DNA from 4 places in the Bariatricus sp. HCP28S3_F11 genome. Region 4 is predicted to be linked to each of the others. Evidence: predicted binding sites of a transcription regulator. Region 4 holds the regulator's gene; each other region holds the start of a gene.

Region 1 (4,036 bases), on a different contig from region 4:
CTCATGGAGCCGATTGCCTGCTTCAGATGGCGCTTTGCCGGACAGACATAACTGCATGAACCACATTCCACACATTCCAGTCCGTTCATCTTGACAAATCCTGCTTCATCATGACGTTCTGCAAGATCCGCAAGTCTGGACGGTATGATTCGGCTTGGGCAGGCCTCCACACATCTTCCGCAGTTGATACATGCGGTCGCCGTACTTGCAGATACTTCGTCTTTGGAAAGACAGAGAATAGAAGACGATGTTTTCGTAATCGGTGTGTCAAGCGTATACATGGCAAATCCCATCATCGGTCCGCCGGAAATCACCTTTTCGCATCCTTCCTTCAATCCGCCTGCTGCTTCTACCAATTCTCTCTGATTGGTACCAAAAAGGACTTTATAATTTCCCGGATTTGCAACGCCGTCACCACTCACGGTCACAACACGCTCCATAGACGGGATTCCCTTCACAACCGCGTTGTAAATACTGATGACAGTTTCTACATTATCCACCACACATCCTGCGTCGGCCGGGAGCATCGTAGAGTTGATGGCGCGTCCAGTGGTTGCATAGATCAGCTGACGCTCTGCACCCTGCGGATATTTTGTCATCAATGTCTTTACTTCCATACGCGGTTCGTCTTTAACCAGTTCTTTGAGTTTTGCGATACAATCCGGTTTGTTATCTTCCACACCAAAAATACCTTTTGCATTGTCAAACAACTTGAGAATAACTTTCATGCCTTCTACCAGAAGTTCCGGAGTCTCCATCATCCTTCTGTAGTCTGCCGTGATATACGGTTCACATTCTGCACAGTTCGCTATGATGTAATCGATCTTCTCCGGTTCTTTCGGTGAGAGCTTCACACGGGTCGGGAATCCGGCCCCACCCATACCTACAATACCGGCATTCGCGATCATATTCAGAATCTCTTCTTTTGTCAGTTCTGAAAGTGGTTTTACAGGAGGATATTCCACCTCTTCATACTGACCATCATTTTCAATTACAATGCAATTCACTTTTGCACCGGTCGGGTTCACATGCGGCTCAATTGCTTTTACAGTTCCCGACACGGACGCATAAATCGGCGCAGATACAAATCCACCCGCTTCGGCAATCATCTGCCCTTTCAGGACATGATCGCCTTTTTTGACAACCGGGCTTGCCGGCGCCCCGATGTGTTGGGAAAGCGGATACACAAGATCGCCTTTCGGCAACAGTTCTACAATTTCCTTGTCCTTTGCAAAGCTTTTGCCGTCATTCGGATGAACTCCGCCTTTAAATGTCAAAAGTCCCATAATCAATTTCCTTCCTTCCTTATTTCTCCTTGTTGACTTGCTCTAACTATACCGAAAACTCAAGAACAATTCCAGTAAAATGCACAAATTTATTGTACATTTTGAGAAACATCTTGATGTTTTTTTAACATTTTATAGACGCAAAAAGAGACTGTTTCCAGTCTCTTTTTGTATAAAAATCCCATCATATTCACTTGAATTTTCTAAAATTCTATTCTTCAACCGGTGCTTCCGCTGCCTGCACTTCTGCATTCTCCAGTGCTTTCATGCTAAGGCTGATCTTCTTCTCAGCTTCATTCAAATCTACAACCTTAGCTGTAATCTCCTGACCAACAGAAAGAACATCAGACGGCTTCTCAACATGTGCTCTGGAAATCTGAGATACGTGAAGTAATGCATCTACACCAGGTGCCAGCTCTACAAATGCACCGAAATCAGTCATTCTTGCCACTTTTCCTGTCACTTCTTTACCTACAGCATAATCTTCTGCTGCGTTTGCCCACGGATTGGTCTCCGGGAACTTCAGGCTGAGTGCGATCTTTGTATCGCGAATATCTTTCACAAGTACTTTCAGAGTCTCACCTACTGTAAATACTTTCTTCGGATTCTCAACTCTTCCCCATGACATTTCAGAAATATGAAGCAGTCCGTCCACTCCGCCGAGATCGATAAATGCGCCGAAGTCTGTCACGTTTTTAACAGTACCCTCAACCGTATCGCCAACTTTCAGCTTTGCAAAGAGCTCTTTCTGCTTCTCAGCCTTCTCTGCTACGAGCAATTGTCTTCTATCACCGATGATACGATTTCTTCTCGGATTGAACTCGCTGATCACAAACTCAATCTCCTGATCCTGATACTTTGATAAATCTTTCTCATAAGTATCTGACACAAGACTTGCAGGAATAAATACTCTTGCTTCATCTACAACAACACTTAATCCGCCGCCAAGGATCTGTGTAACGGTTGCTTTCAGAACTTCTTTGTTCTCGAATGCTTCTTTTAATCTTTCATTGCCCTTCTCAGCTGCAAGTCTCTTGTATGTAAGAAGAACCTGTCCTTCTCCATCATTTACTTTCAGCACTTTTACAGTCATTGTGTCTCCAACAGATACAACTGTTGTAAGGTCTAATCCTGACTCATTCGTGTATTCACTTCTGGTGATGATACCGTCGGCCTTGTATCCGATATTCAGAATAATCTCGTCCGGTTTCACATCGATTACAGTGCCATCTACAACCTCTCCATTATGAATTGTTTTAAATGATTCTTCTAACATTTGTTCAAAAGTTAATTCTGACATTATTTTGAACCTCCTCAATTATATTGTTGGGCGTGGATGCCCCTGCTGTAATACCTACTGTTTCCACGGACCTTAATTGATTCGTATCCAAATCGCCAAGTGTCTGTATATAGTACGTATTGTTACATGCTTTTTTGCATATTTCAAATAGCTTTTGGGTATTGGAACTATGCTTGTCACCAATTACAATCATAGCATCCACCTCTTCCGCAATGCTCCTGGCTTCTGTCTGACGCTCCTTCGTAGCATTGCAAATCGTATTTAAAACACTTATATCATAACCCTTTTCTGAAATAATTTCAACTAAATCTTTGAATTTATTGTAATTAAATGTCGTTTGTGCCACTACACAGACTTTCTGTCTACATGGTATCGCATTCCCACAAGAATTCAGCGAAAATTTTTGTGCTTCCTCCGCATTCTGAATCACGCTTACATTATCCTTAGCCCATCCGCGGATTCCCTGCACTTCCGGATGCTCTGGATCTCCGACAATCACAATATAGCTTCCTCTTTCACTTTCTTCTGATACAATTTTATGAATCCTTTTGACAAACGGACAGGTGGCATCCACATATGAAACTCCCCTCTTCTCCAGCATGTCACAAATTCTTTTGGGAACACCATGTGATCGTATGATTACAAGACCCTCTGTCAGTTTTTCCAGTTCTTCCTCACTTCGTATTACTTTTACCCCGCGTTCTTCCAAATCCTTCACAACTTCTTCATTATGGATAATCGGACCATATGTATATATCTGCTTTTCTGTTTCCAGTTCAAGCTGTTTATATACTGTTTCCACTGCCCGCTTTACTCCAAAACAGAAGCCGGCACTCTTCGCTGTTATTACTCTCATCTGACGATTTTCCTTTCTACATGAATTATTACAACTGCTTTTTCTTATATGCATGGTAACTAAAAATCCTGACAGATAGTTCTGCCAGGATTCCGACTCTTTTTTCTCAATGTTTTTTTACCAGTATCTTCTGTACCATGGATTTCCGTATACACTCTGGATTTTTACTACGTCTCCCGGTTCCGGTGCATGAATCATCTGACCGTTACCGATGTAGATTCCAACATGTCCGGAATAACATACAATATCACCCGGCAGCGGGCTGGAAACCGCTTTGCCGCCTGCCCCCTGATCACCTGATACTCTTGGAATCGAGATTCCAGCTACTCTGTGGCAGTACTGGGTAAGTCCGGAACAGTCAAGGCCGACACCCGGGCTTGTCCCGCCCCACACATACGGCGTTCCAAGCTGACTGTATGCCGCGTTCACGATTACCTGTGCCACACTGGTATCGCCCGTTCCGCCTCCGCTTGTACTGCTGCTTCCGCCATTGTTCGACGGGGTACTCGGCTTCGAAGTATTATTGTTACTATTATTGTTACTATTATTGTTACTATTATTATTGTTCGTATTATTATTACTGTTATTCTTGTT
Region 2 (4,036 bases), on a different contig from region 4:
TTGTGCGGGCGCTTACACTTTTGAGGGAGGAATTGCTGGCGGCAGGACAGCAGCAGAAATAACATAAAGAGGTAAAGCGTATGATAATTAAAAGACTGGAAAATGAGGAAATACTGGAAGGACTGCATCTGGTATGGGATGTGTTTGCTGCTGATATTGCACCGACGTATTCGAGGGAAGGTGTAGAAGAATTTCAGAAATTTATTAAATATGAGAATTTTATGCCGAAGGTGCAGAGCGGACAACTGATTGTGTTCGGAGCAATGGAAGGACAGGAGCTCTGCGGAGTCGGTGCTGTGCAGACTGACGGGCACATTGCGCTTCTGTTTGTCGGGAAGAACTGGCAGAGACGGGGAATCGGAAGGCTGCTCTTTGTTGCCCTGCAGCAGTTCTGTATTGTGGCATTTGGAATAACGAAGATGACGGTTCATGCGGCGCCTCAGGCCGAAGGCTTTTACAGGCGGCTTGGATTCCATGAAGTGGCTCCGGAGCAGGTGAAAAACCAAGTCCGTTACGTTCCGATGGAAAGAGCGATGAGTGCGGAAGAAATCCGGCTTCAGAAAAAAGCAAAACGCAGAGGAAAATTCCTGATGCTGGCTATCCTGGCTCTTGTGGTACTTCTGGGAATAGGTGTCGGAACGACAGCGTATAGAGTATTTACGATGGTTCAGGATGGAATTATGGATGGCGGAGGAATGAAAAATCCATTCCTAAGCGATGGGGGGCAAACGGATCAAACGGAGAAAGAGACGAAAAAAGAGACCGGGGAAGGAATTGATGGAATCGAATGTTACCAGGCGGAGAACCTGCCCTACACGATTACGGAGGAGTCTTATTCTTATGAATCCTCGAAAAGTGAGGGAAGCATCACATCCCAGTTCGATGTGAAGTATCCGCAGATCCAGGGGCTGGAAGGAGAACAGATTGCGAAGGTCAATGAGGAACTGAAAAACTGTGCGATGAGTACGGTCAATGCGCTGTATCTTAAGGCCAGCGATGATATGAAAGCGGCGGTGATGAAAGAAGACTCTCCGATCCTCGCAAGTAAGGTGACTTATCGTGTGACATACGCGGGAGAAGATTTTATCAGCGTAGTCTTCTCGGATGATTATTATGCAGGAAACAAAAATGCAAGATATCAGGATCTAAGAACGAGAAACATCCGCCTGTCAGACGGAAAAATCTATGAAACGAGTGAAATCATCAATGTAGATACGGAATTTATAAAAGAATGGAAGAAACGGATGAAAGAAGAAGCACCGAATTCGATCGTAGTAGATGCGCTGAAGACGTCACAGTATCGGAAAATCCTGAGCGGAGAGATCCTTGATAACCGTTATTATGACAATTTCTTCGTGAACAAGGACGGTATTGAAATCGGTATGACCTATCATTATCGGGATGATGAACAGCAGAAGGAAGAGCGTGGCTGGATCACCGCACCATTTACAATGGAGGAGATAAAAGCCTACAAAACAGACAGTGATTTTTGGAATCTTTGTACAAACTAATGATTGACGAATGTCGAAAATTATGCGAAAATAAAGACATATATGGGGTGTTAAAAATATGTCAAACACACTATAGGAAGAAATCATTTACATTTGAAAGGAGTTTTAACATGATTTATTCACATGAAGTAGAAATGATGTGTCCGGTAGCTCAGGGTGCAAATCACGGACCGGCTCCGATTCCGGAAGAAGCGAAATGGGTTAAAGCAAAAGAAGTAAAGGATATTTCTGGTCTGACACACGGAATTGGCTGGTGTGCACCGCAGCAGGGAGCATGCAAACTGACTTTGAATGTTAAAGATGGTATTATCCAGGAAGCACTGGTTGAGACGATCGGATGTTCAGGAATGACTCATTCCGCAGCTATGGCATCTGAAATTCTTCCGGGCAAGACAATTCTGGAAGCACTGAATACAGACCTTGTATGTGATGCTATCAATACAGCAATGAGAGAGTTATTCTTACAGATCGTTTACGGAAGAACTCAGAGTGCATTCTCTGAAGACGGACTTCCGATCGGCGCAGGTCTGGAAGACCTTGGTAAAGGACTTCGTTCTCAGGTTGGTACAATGTATGGAACACTTGCAAAAGGTCCTCGTTATCTTGAAATGGCAGAAGGATATGTTACAGGTATCGCACTGGACGAGCATGATGAGATCATCGGTTACAAATTCGTAAGCCTTGGCAAATTCACAGATTTCATCAAAGGCGGAGACGAACCAAACGTAGCATGGGAGAAAGCTCAGGGACAGTATGGTCGTGTAGCTGACGCTGTTAAGATCATCGACCCACGTAAAGCTTAATCATTAGTGTCGCCTTAAGAATTGGTGCCGCTTGTACATATCAGGTAACTTAAAATAAATCAGGAGGACAAGTAAATGGCTTTATTTGAATCATATGAAAGAAGAATTGATAAAATCAATGAAGTATTAAACAGCTATGGCATTGCTTCTTTGGAAGAAGCAGAAAAGATTACAAAGGATGCCGGACTTGATGTTTATAATCAGGTTAAGGCTATTCAGCCGATCTGTTTTGAAAATGCATGCTGGGCATATATCACAGGTGCAGCAATCGCAATTAAGAAAAATGTTGACACAGCAGCAGAAGCTGCAGCAGCAATCGGTGAAGGCCTTCAGGCTTTCTGCATCCCGGGTTCTGTAGCAGACCAGAGAAAAGTAGGTCTTGGACACGGTAACCTTGGAAAGATGCTTCTGGAAGAAGATACAGACTGCTTCGCATTCCTTGCTGGTCATGAATCATTCGCAGCAGCTGAAGGCGCAATCGGTATCGCTGAAAAAGCAAACAAAGTTCGTAAAAAACCGCTTCGTGTTATCCTGAACGGTCTCGGAAAAGACGCTGCAAAGATCATTTCCAGAATTAACGGATTCACATACGTTCAGACAGAATACGATTATTATACAGGAGAACTGAAAGAAGTTCAGAGAATCGCTTACTCTGACGGACTTCGTTCTAAAGTAAACTGCTACGGAGCAAACGATGTACGTGAAGGTGTTGCAATCATGCACAAAGAAGGCGTAGACGTTTCTATCACAGGTAACTCTACAAACCCGACACGTTTCCAGCATCCGGTTGCAGGTACATACAAGAAAGAATGTATCGAACAGGGCAAGAAATATTTCTCAGTTGCTTCAGGCGGCGGTACAGGACGTACCCTTCACCCGGACAACATGGCAGCAGGACCGGCTTCCTATGGTATGACGGATACACTCGGACGTATGCACTCTGACGCACAGTTCGCAGGATCTTCTTCCGTACCGGCTCATGTAGAAATGATGGGACTTATCGGTGCGGGAAATAACCCGATGGTTGGTATGACGGTAGCAGTTGCAGTTTCTATCGAAGAAGCTAAGAAGGCTGGGCGTTTTTAAGCGGTTTTAGCACAATTTCATAAAATATAATATTAGACACGTCATAAGAACAAAAAGCTCTGTGACGTGTCTATTTTTTTTCACCTTAAAATATAGGCTCACGTCATATGACGTGTTCAATCTGTAGAATGGAGGTGAATATCATGAAAAAACAGACGGTAGAGTTTGCAGTAGTGACTAAAAATGGTGTCGTTACTCAGATAGGGCGTTCAGTAATTTATCAGCCTGAGATTAAATTTAAAGGCGGTACTGTAAAATGGGTAGATGATTCTAAGCATATGAAGAAGCATCAATAGGAGGGTTATGTGTATAACATGATAGAAACGGTCAGAATATACAGTTCTAATTCTGGCTACTAACATATTTATTGATGTTGGCGCGTCAATAGATAGAAGTAATAAATAGAACATACATAACAAATCTGAGGATACAGAATGATTTGAATCCTGTAATTAACTGATTCTCCCATATACTTTTTTCACAGGCTGATATAATATTGCAATTGCAATAACCATAAATACAGCATTGATGACAGTTGCTGGAATTGAGATTACAGAGCCTGCAATTGCAGCTGCGAGTCCATTTCCCAGGATCATCATCTTTACAGTACCCATGACCAGCTCGATCAGAACATTC
Region 3 (4,036 bases), on a different contig from region 4:
ATATGAGTCATCTTGTCACCATATCCAAGCTGGTTAACAGCTGCTGCGCTGTCGCCGCCACCAATGATCGTAACAGCATCTGTCTCAGCTAAAGCTTTCGCTACAGCTTCTGTTCCTGCAGCAAACTTCGGCATTTCGAATGCTCCCATCGGTCCGTTCCATACAACCGTCTTAGCTTCTTTAACAGCTTCTGCATATAATTTAGCAGTTTCCGGTCCGATATCAAGACCTTCCCATCCATCCGGGATCTCGCCGCGTCCAACGATCTTGGTGTTTGCATCGTTAGAGAAGTCGTCCGCAATCACATTATCAACCGGAAGTAATAACTTAACGCCCTTTTCTTCTGCTTTCTTGATCATATTCAGAGCATATTCACAATAATCTTCTTCCAGAAGAGAATTACCAACAGATCCGCCCTGAGCTTTGCTGAATGTGTAAGACATACCACCACCGATAATCAGTGTATCAACTTTTTCAAGCAGGTTCTCAATTACAGAGATCTTGCTGGAAACTTTTGCTCCGCCAAGAATAGCAACAAACGGTCTTTCCGGATTGTTGACTGCGTTTCCAAGGAAATCGATTTCTTTCTGCATTAAGTATCCTACAACTGCTGTATCAACAAACTGAGTAACACCTACGTTAGAGCAGTGTGCACGATGAGCAGTACCAAATGCATCGTTTACAAATACATCACAAAGAGAAGCGAGTTCTTTGGAGAATGCTTCGCCGTTCTTTGTCTCTTCAATTCTGTAACGTGTATTTTCAAGAAGGATCACATCGCCGTCTTTCATAGCTTCTACTGCAGCTCTCGCGTTCGGTCCTACTACTTCTGGATCTGCAGCGAATTTTACTTCCTGTCCAAGAAGTTCAGAAAGTCTTACAGCTACCGGCGCAAGAGATAATTCCGGTTTCGGTTCTCCCTTCGGTTTTCCAAGATGAGAGCAAAGAATGATCTTTCCGCCGTCAGCGATCAATTTCTTGATGGTCGGAAGTGCTGCGACAAGACGGTTCTCGTCTGTGATCTTTCCATCGATGAGCGGTACGTTAAAATCGCATCTTACAAGGACTCTTTTGCCCTTAACATTAATGTCATCTACTGATTTTTTGTTAAGCATGTCATATGCCTCCTTAATTTCTTAAAAAATAAGGTCCGGTCCCAAATAAGACCGGACCCTTTGTGAGTCTATTCTGGAAATAATCCGTCAGATTCAATTGCCAAACATCCGGCTTACAGTAATGTTCCGAAGTGTTTGATTGTTCTTACCATCTGGCTTGTGTAAGAATTTTCATTGTCATACCAAGAAACAACCTGAACTTCTGTAGTTCCGTTGTCAAGCGGCATAGCCATTGTCTGTGTAGCATCGAATAATGAACCATATGTCATACCAACGATATCGCTTGAAACGATTTCATCTGTATTGTATCCGAAAGATTCGTTAGAAGCTGCTTTCATAGCTGCATTGATCTGATCTACAGTTACATTTCCTTCAACAACTGCTGTAAGGATTGTAGTAGAACCTGTCGGGGTCGGAACACGCTGAGCAGATCCGATTAATTTTCCATTTAATTCAGGAATTACTAAACCAATAGCTTTAGCTGCTCCTGTGCTGTTTGGAACGATGTTGCATGCTGCTGCACGAGATCTTCTGAGATCGCCTTTTCTCTGCGGTCCGTCAAGAGTCATCTGATCACCTGTGTAAGCATGGATTGTACACATGATACCAGATTTGATCGGTGCAAGATCGTTCAGTGCCTTAGCCATCGGTGCCAGACAGTTTGTTGTACAAGAAGCTGCTGAAATGATATGATCATCTTTTGTAATCTTTTCATGGTTTACATTGTAAACGATAGTCGGAAGGTCATTTCCTGCCGGAGCTGAGATGATAACATTCTTAGCACCTGCTGTGATATGTGCTTCTGCTTTTGCTTTAGATGTGTAGAATCCTGTACATTCAAGAACTACATCTACATCAAGTTCTCCCCATGGAAGGTTTTCAGCTTTAGCTTCAGCGTAGATTTTGATTTCTTTTCCATCAACAGTGATAGAATCTTCGCCAGCTGTTACAGTATCAGCTAATGCGTATTTTCCCTGAGTAGAATCGTATTTTAATAAGTGAGCTAACATTTTAGGAGATGTAAGGTCGTTGATTGCAACGATCTCATATCCTTCTGCTCCGAACATTTGTCTGAACGCAAGACGTCCGATACGTCCAAATCCATTGATTGCTACTTTTACTGCCATGATTTAGTCCTCCTAAAGTTTAATTGTATTACTGTTTGTTACAGCTACAGAAATGATAAATGATTAACATTGTTAAAGATTCATCAACCATGTTTTATTGTACTAAATCCCGAACAAAAATTCAAGTGTCTTTTGCATTTTTGTGGGCTGTTTTCCATTTTTTATTTAATTCTCCTGAAAACCGGCTCCCTATTTTTAAACTCTGCATAATATCGAAATCCGCAGTCTTCGAGGATCCCGGAAACCTTGTCAAATCCATAAGCGATATGCTCTTCCCTGTGGGCATCTGAGCCGATCGTCACGATCTCGCCTCCCAGTTCCCGGTAACGTTTCAGGATATCCGGATGTGGGTGTGCAAAGGGAAGACCATACTTAAGTCCAGCCGTATTCAATTCAAGCCCCTTTCCATGTTCGATCAGAAAACGCAGGATTTCGTCGATCTGATCCGAGAATGCCTGGTAGGAATACTCTTCTTCTCTATGTGTACCGTAGCGCACGGAGTAATCCAGGTGCCCCAGCGTATCAAAATCCGGACAACAGCTGATATCGGTCAGCGTCTCATCCAGCACTTCCCGATATGCTTCCCTATCCGTCCGCCCATCAAAGAAGTCTCTGTAATATGGATCCTTTCCCCGAATCACATGTACGGATCCGATCACATAATCAAAAGAATATCCTTTCAGGAAAGAGTGAATTCTTTCCGGGAGATGCGGCTGAAGTCCGATTTCCACACCGATTCGCAGATCGATCTGATCCTTATATTTTTCCCGAAGCTCTGAAAATGTGCGGAAATATTCTTCTCTGCCAAATATAAATTCGATTCCTTCACAGACATAGTCCATATCTTCATGGTCTGTGATGCAGATACTTTCGAGTCCTTTCGATATGGACGCAAGAATCATGCTCTCCGGGTCTGCTTCGGAATCCCCCGAAAAGCGTGTATGCATATGTGAGTCGCTGCACATTTTTCTCCTTTCCGGAACGATGCCGTCTTGTACTACAGGGATGTGTTTCTGTCTGTAATGATCGTTCCGCCTCCCAGCACGTAATCTCCGTCATAAAGAACCAATGCCTGCCCCGGCGTCACCGCCCTTACCGGTTCGTCAAATGTGCAAAGGATTTCATCTTCACCCGTTCTTTTGACCGTACACGGTGCACCTTTATGATTGTATCGTATTTTGCCAAATGCACGCATCTCGCCTTCGATATCTTCAACTGCCATAAAGTTCAGACGATTTGCCTTCACGAACCGTGTCATGGATTCTTCATTCGTTCCTATTACGACTTCGTTCGTTTCCGGTCGAATCTCCAGAACAAATGCGGGGTGTCCGAGAGAGAGGCCCAGGCCCTTGCGCTGTCCGACGGTATAATGTGTAATTCCTTTATGTCTTCCAAGGATTTTCCCGTCGGTACTGACAAAATTCCCCTCGGGTACTTCTTTTTTGCTTTCTCTTCGGATAAATTCCGCGTAATCCCCGTCCGGTACAAAGCAGATATCCTGACTGTCCGGTTTACTGGCCACTTTGAGATGGATCTTCTCTGCAATAGCACGGATCTCTTCCTTGGAATACTCTCCCACCGGCATCAGAGTCCGTTTCAGCTGATCCTGTGTCAGATTGTAAAGTGCATATGTCTGGTCCTTCATTCTGGTTGCCGAATGCTTAATCGCATATCTTCCGTTTGGAAGTACATCGATTCTTGCGTAATGCCCTGTCGCAATATAATCAGCACCGATTTCCATACTTCGCGTAAGAAGTGCTTCCCATTTCACATACCGGTTGCACGCAATACACG
Region 4 (4,036 bases):
AACATTCCTTCCAGCTCTACACATGGAAGATGACTGATCTTTTCGATTGCGTTCACGCTTACGTCATCCGGCGCAAATCCGAGTCTGGACATTCCGGTATCAATCTTAATATGAAAGATTGCATTCATTCCCAGTTCTTCTGCTTTTGCCGATGCCAGAGCTGCCAGTTCACCGTCATAGACCGTCATACGGATCTGATGCCGAATCATCGCTTCCATCTGATCCGGGAAAATGCATCCGAGGCAAAGAATCGGTTTTCCAATCCCAGCTTTTCGAAGCAGGATCCCTTCTTCCAATGTTGCCACAGCATATCCCCATACGTACTCCACATCTTCTAACATTTCTGCAATCGGTACGGCACCATGTCCGTATCCGTCCGTTTTCACGACAACGATCATCCGCGCATCGTTTTTAATATTACGATACATCATTTGCATGTTATACATTACTGCATCAAGATCGATCACTGCACGCAGTCTGTTATATGTCTTCATTTCAAGTTTTCCTCCAAAGTTTTTAGTGTTCTGCCAAGCCCCCGGATGAGATCTTCAGCAAGCACACTGTAGGATCCACATTCTTCTCTTGCCGTATCTCCGGCAAGGCCGTGCAGATATACTCCCAACACAGCCGCGTCAAAAGTCGGGAGGTTCTGAGCCATCAGGCCGGCAATCGTTCCTGCCAGCACGTCACCGGAACCGGCCTTCGCCATTGCTGCATTTCCGGATGAATTCAGAAACGTCGGATGTCCGCAAGCTGCGACGAGTGTTCTGCTGTCTTTCATGGCACAAACGACCTGCATTTTTTCAACAAACTCACGTAGAAGAGCGTTCCTATGATTCTTTAGTTCTGCAACAGGATATCCTGTCAATCTTGACATTTCTTTCATATGAGGTGTCAGCACATACTGTTCTTTCTGGCGCGCCCATTTTCTTCGCTCTTCTTCGGTAAATTCCGCAAGAAGATTGAGACCGTCCGCATCAATCACACACGGCTTCCGGTTCATTTCCAGCGTCATTTTAAAAAGTCTCCGCGAATACTCTGAAATTCCAAGTCCGCATCCGATGCAGACCACATCTGCCCATTGAAGCAGATCTGGAAGTTCCCGGAAACAATCTAAGGCCATCTCATCATAAGTCGTGATAATAGCTTCCGGCAGAAGCTGCTGAAGAATCTGTCTGTTGGATTCTTCCGTGTATATCCGTACAAGGCCTGCGCCTACCATGTACGCCGCATGGGCACTTAAGTACGCTGCCCCCGACATTCCCCTACTTCCGGCAATAAGAAGAACCCTTCCATAGCTTCCTTTATTGGAATCCGGCTTTCTCTCCGGCATCCTGGAAATCACATCCTGTTTTTCCAGCATAAAATAAAGATCGTCCCGGTTTTCAAAGCCCGGATCCGTAATGCCGATATCCTTTACCAGTACTTTCCCCGCATACTCGGAACCCGGAAAGAAAACCTGACCTGCCTTAGCGTATGCAAACGTGACTGTCAAATCAGCCCGGAACGCACATCCCAGTACTTCCCCGGTGTCAGCGGAAATTCCGGACGGAGTATCAATCGCAACTTTGTATCCCTGATACCGGTTCATTTGTTCAATCACATTCTGGTAATGTCCTTCGATATTTCGGCAAAGCCCGATTCCAAATACGGCATCTATAATAACACTATATTCCTTCTCCGGTAAAGTGTTTCCTACAGACACGCCCAGATTTTCCAGAATATGCATCTGCTGCTTCGTTTCTTCACTCCTGGATTCCAATTTTCCGGCAAAACACACATCGACCCTTTTTCCTTCTTCGGCAAGCAGTCTTGCCACCGCGAATCCGTCTCCACCGTTGTTGCCGGAGCCGCATACCACCAGTGCATAGGACAGATCAATCTGCTCTTCTTTCATTGCAGCCATACACTGAAGCGCCGCACGTTCCATCAGTACCAGCGAAGGAATCCCGATCTCATGGATCATTCTTCCGTCCGCCGCTTTCATCTGTTTAGCCGTCAATATATATTTCATATTCTCACCTTCCAATACGCAATAAAGAGCCCCGCAGCCGGAACTCTTCTCTCATTACGCCGATTCAGGCAAAATGTGTGTAACACATTCTGTCGAATTATGAATTATCTGTATGTTCCATATTATAACGTGTTATATTGTATGAAAGTCTCATCAGACTCTCCGATAAATGCACGTTCTCAACAATAATATTATCCGGAAGATTCAAATCTGTATGTGCAAAATTCCAGATCGCCCGCACACCATTATCAACCAGAACATTCGCAACATCTATGGCTCTTGTCTTCGGAATCGCAAGTACTCCGATTTCAATATCATTCTTCTGAATAAAATCACTCAGTTCATCCATCATCCGGATCTCCACACCGCGGATCGTAATTCCCACAAGTCGTGGATTCACGTCAAATAATCCTTTTAATACAAAACCTCTTTTTTCAAATGCTGCATAATTAGCCAGTGCCTGTCCAAGATTACCGGCACCGATAATGACCATGTTATGTTGGTTGTCCAGTCCCAGAATTTTCCCTATTTCCGTATATAAGTATTTTACATTATACCCGTATCCCTGTTGTCCAAATCCACCAAAATTATTAAGGTCCTGACGAATCTGGGATGCAGTTACTTTCATTCTCTTGCTCAAATCGTTGGAGGATATTCGTTCCACACCGTGTTCCAGCAATTCGCCAAGATAACGATAGTATCTCGGAAGTCTTCTGATTACTGCCTGAGATATTTCTCTTTCTTCCACCTGACATCCACCTTCCATTCTTATTCTAAATTTCATTATATAAAAATGACATAAAAAAGTCAAACTTAATAGTTGTTTTTTATTGTATTTCCGATATAATGAGGTAGACAGTACCTATTTCTACAGTATAAGGAGGTTTGAAAATGATACTGGCATGCCACAATTTAACGAAATCCTTTGGGGAGCAGGTTATTGTGAATAAAGGCTCCTTTCATATAGAAGACCGTGAGAAAGCGGCGCTGGTCGGTCTGAACGGCGCCGGGAAATCCACAATTTTGAAAATGATCGTCGGTGAATTGAATAGTGATGACGGTGATGTAATTCTTACCAAAGGAAAAACAATGGGCTATCTTGCCCAGCACCAGGACCTGATGAGCGGGAATACCATTTACGAAGAAGTCCGCACCGCCAAATCTGAGATTATCGAAATGGAACGTCAGATTCGTGCACTGGAACTGGAAATCAGTACGCTGACCGGTGACGCACTTCAGATGAAACTTGACACTTATCATAGACTTACCGCTGCATTTGAACGTGCTGACGGCTATTCTTATAAAAGCGAACTGGTCGGTGTTCTTAAAGGCCTTGGGTTTACTGAGGATGAATTTCAGAAACCGGTGGACGCCCTTTCCGGCGGCCAGAAGACACGTGTTTCCCTCGGCAAACTTCTGCTGACGAAACCGGATATTTTACTGCTGGATGAGCCTACCAATCACTTGGATATGAATTCAATCGCATGGCTTGAGAACTACCTGCTGAATTACTCCGGTGCAGTGCTCATCGTCTCCCACGACCGTTATTTTTTGAATCGTGTCGTAACGAAAGTGCTGGAGATTGAAAGCGGTACACTGATGACATATATGGGAAATTATTCAGATTATGCCCAGAAGAAACAGCAGCTCAGAGACGCAAGGCTGAAAGAATATCTGAATCAGCAACGGGAAATCAAGCATCAGGAGGCAGTCATCGAAAAGCTTCGTTCCTTCAATCGGGAGAAATCAATCCGACGTGCGGAAAGCCGGGAAAAGCTGTTAAACAAAATCACACCTGTTGAAAAACCGGTTGAGCTGAATACCGATATTCATTTAAGCCTGGAGCCTTCCTGTGTGAGCGGGAACGACGTGCTTCGCGTTGAAGGCCTTGGAAAATCATTTGCTCCCCAGGTCCTTTTTCAGGATGTCAGCTTCGAGATTAAGCGAGGTGAACATGTAGCCATCGTAGGCGATAACGGAACAGGGAAAACGACACTGCTTAAGATTTTGAACAATGTGATC

The links. The regulator Rex, encoded in region 4, represses fermentation and respiration genes when NADH is low (regulators of the CRP and FNR family bind a similar motif). The targets are predictions, from matches to a motif close to ATTGTTAANTANTTAACAAT.
Region 1: a site for Rex is predicted at 1,399-1,418, ahead of rsxC (electron transport complex subunit RsxC). Genes of this name have one in related genera too.
Region 2: a site for Rex is predicted at 1,558-1,577, ahead of ACTNBR_RS08885 (iron-sulfur cluster assembly scaffold protein). Genes of this name have one in related genera too.
Region 3: a site for Rex is predicted at 2,311-2,330, ahead of gap (type I glyceraldehyde-3-phosphate dehydrogenase). Genes of this name have one in related genera too.

The regions. Positions count from the first base shown of each region.
Region 1 covers NZ_JBQHUC010000001.1:117,303-121,338, reverse strand. The annotation lists gene rsxC (electron transport complex subunit RsxC) at 1-1,286, opposite strand, end outside; gene rpsA (30S ribosomal protein S1) at 1,498-2,586, opposite strand; gene ispH (4-hydroxy-3-methylbut-2-enyl diphosphate reductase) at 2,567-3,442, opposite strand; gene ACTNBR_RS00535 (NlpC/P60 family protein) at 3,560-4,036, opposite strand, start outside.
Region 2 covers NZ_JBQHUC010000015.1:64,816-68,851, forward strand. The annotation lists gene ACTNBR_RS08875 (competence/damage-inducible protein A) at 1-62, shown strand, start outside; gene ACTNBR_RS08880 (GNAT family N-acetyltransferase) at 81-1,511, shown strand; gene ACTNBR_RS08885 (iron-sulfur cluster assembly scaffold protein) at 1,622-2,314, shown strand; gene ACTNBR_RS08890 (GGGtGRT protein) at 2,390-3,400, shown strand; gene ACTNBR_RS08895 (hypothetical protein) at 3,544-3,696, shown strand; gene ACTNBR_RS08900 (ECF transporter S component) at 3,853-4,036, opposite strand, start outside.
Region 3 covers NZ_JBQHUC010000001.1:212,013-216,048, reverse strand. The annotation lists gene ACTNBR_RS01050 (phosphoglycerate kinase) at 1-1,115, opposite strand, end outside; gene gap (type I glyceraldehyde-3-phosphate dehydrogenase) at 1,229-2,242, opposite strand; gene ACTNBR_RS01040 (histidinol-phosphatase HisJ family protein) at 2,404-3,207, opposite strand; gene mnmA (tRNA 2-thiouridine(34) synthase MnmA) at 3,240-4,036, opposite strand, start outside.
Region 4 covers NZ_JBQHUC010000008.1:13,084-17,119, reverse strand. The annotation lists gene alr (alanine racemase) at 1-494, opposite strand, end outside; gene ACTNBR_RS05615 (NAD(P)H-hydrate dehydratase) at 491-2,014, opposite strand; gene ACTNBR_RS05610 (redox-sensing transcriptional repressor Rex) at 2,112-2,762, opposite strand; gene ACTNBR_RS05605 (ABC-F family ATP-binding cassette domain-containing protein) at 2,906-4,036, shown strand, end outside.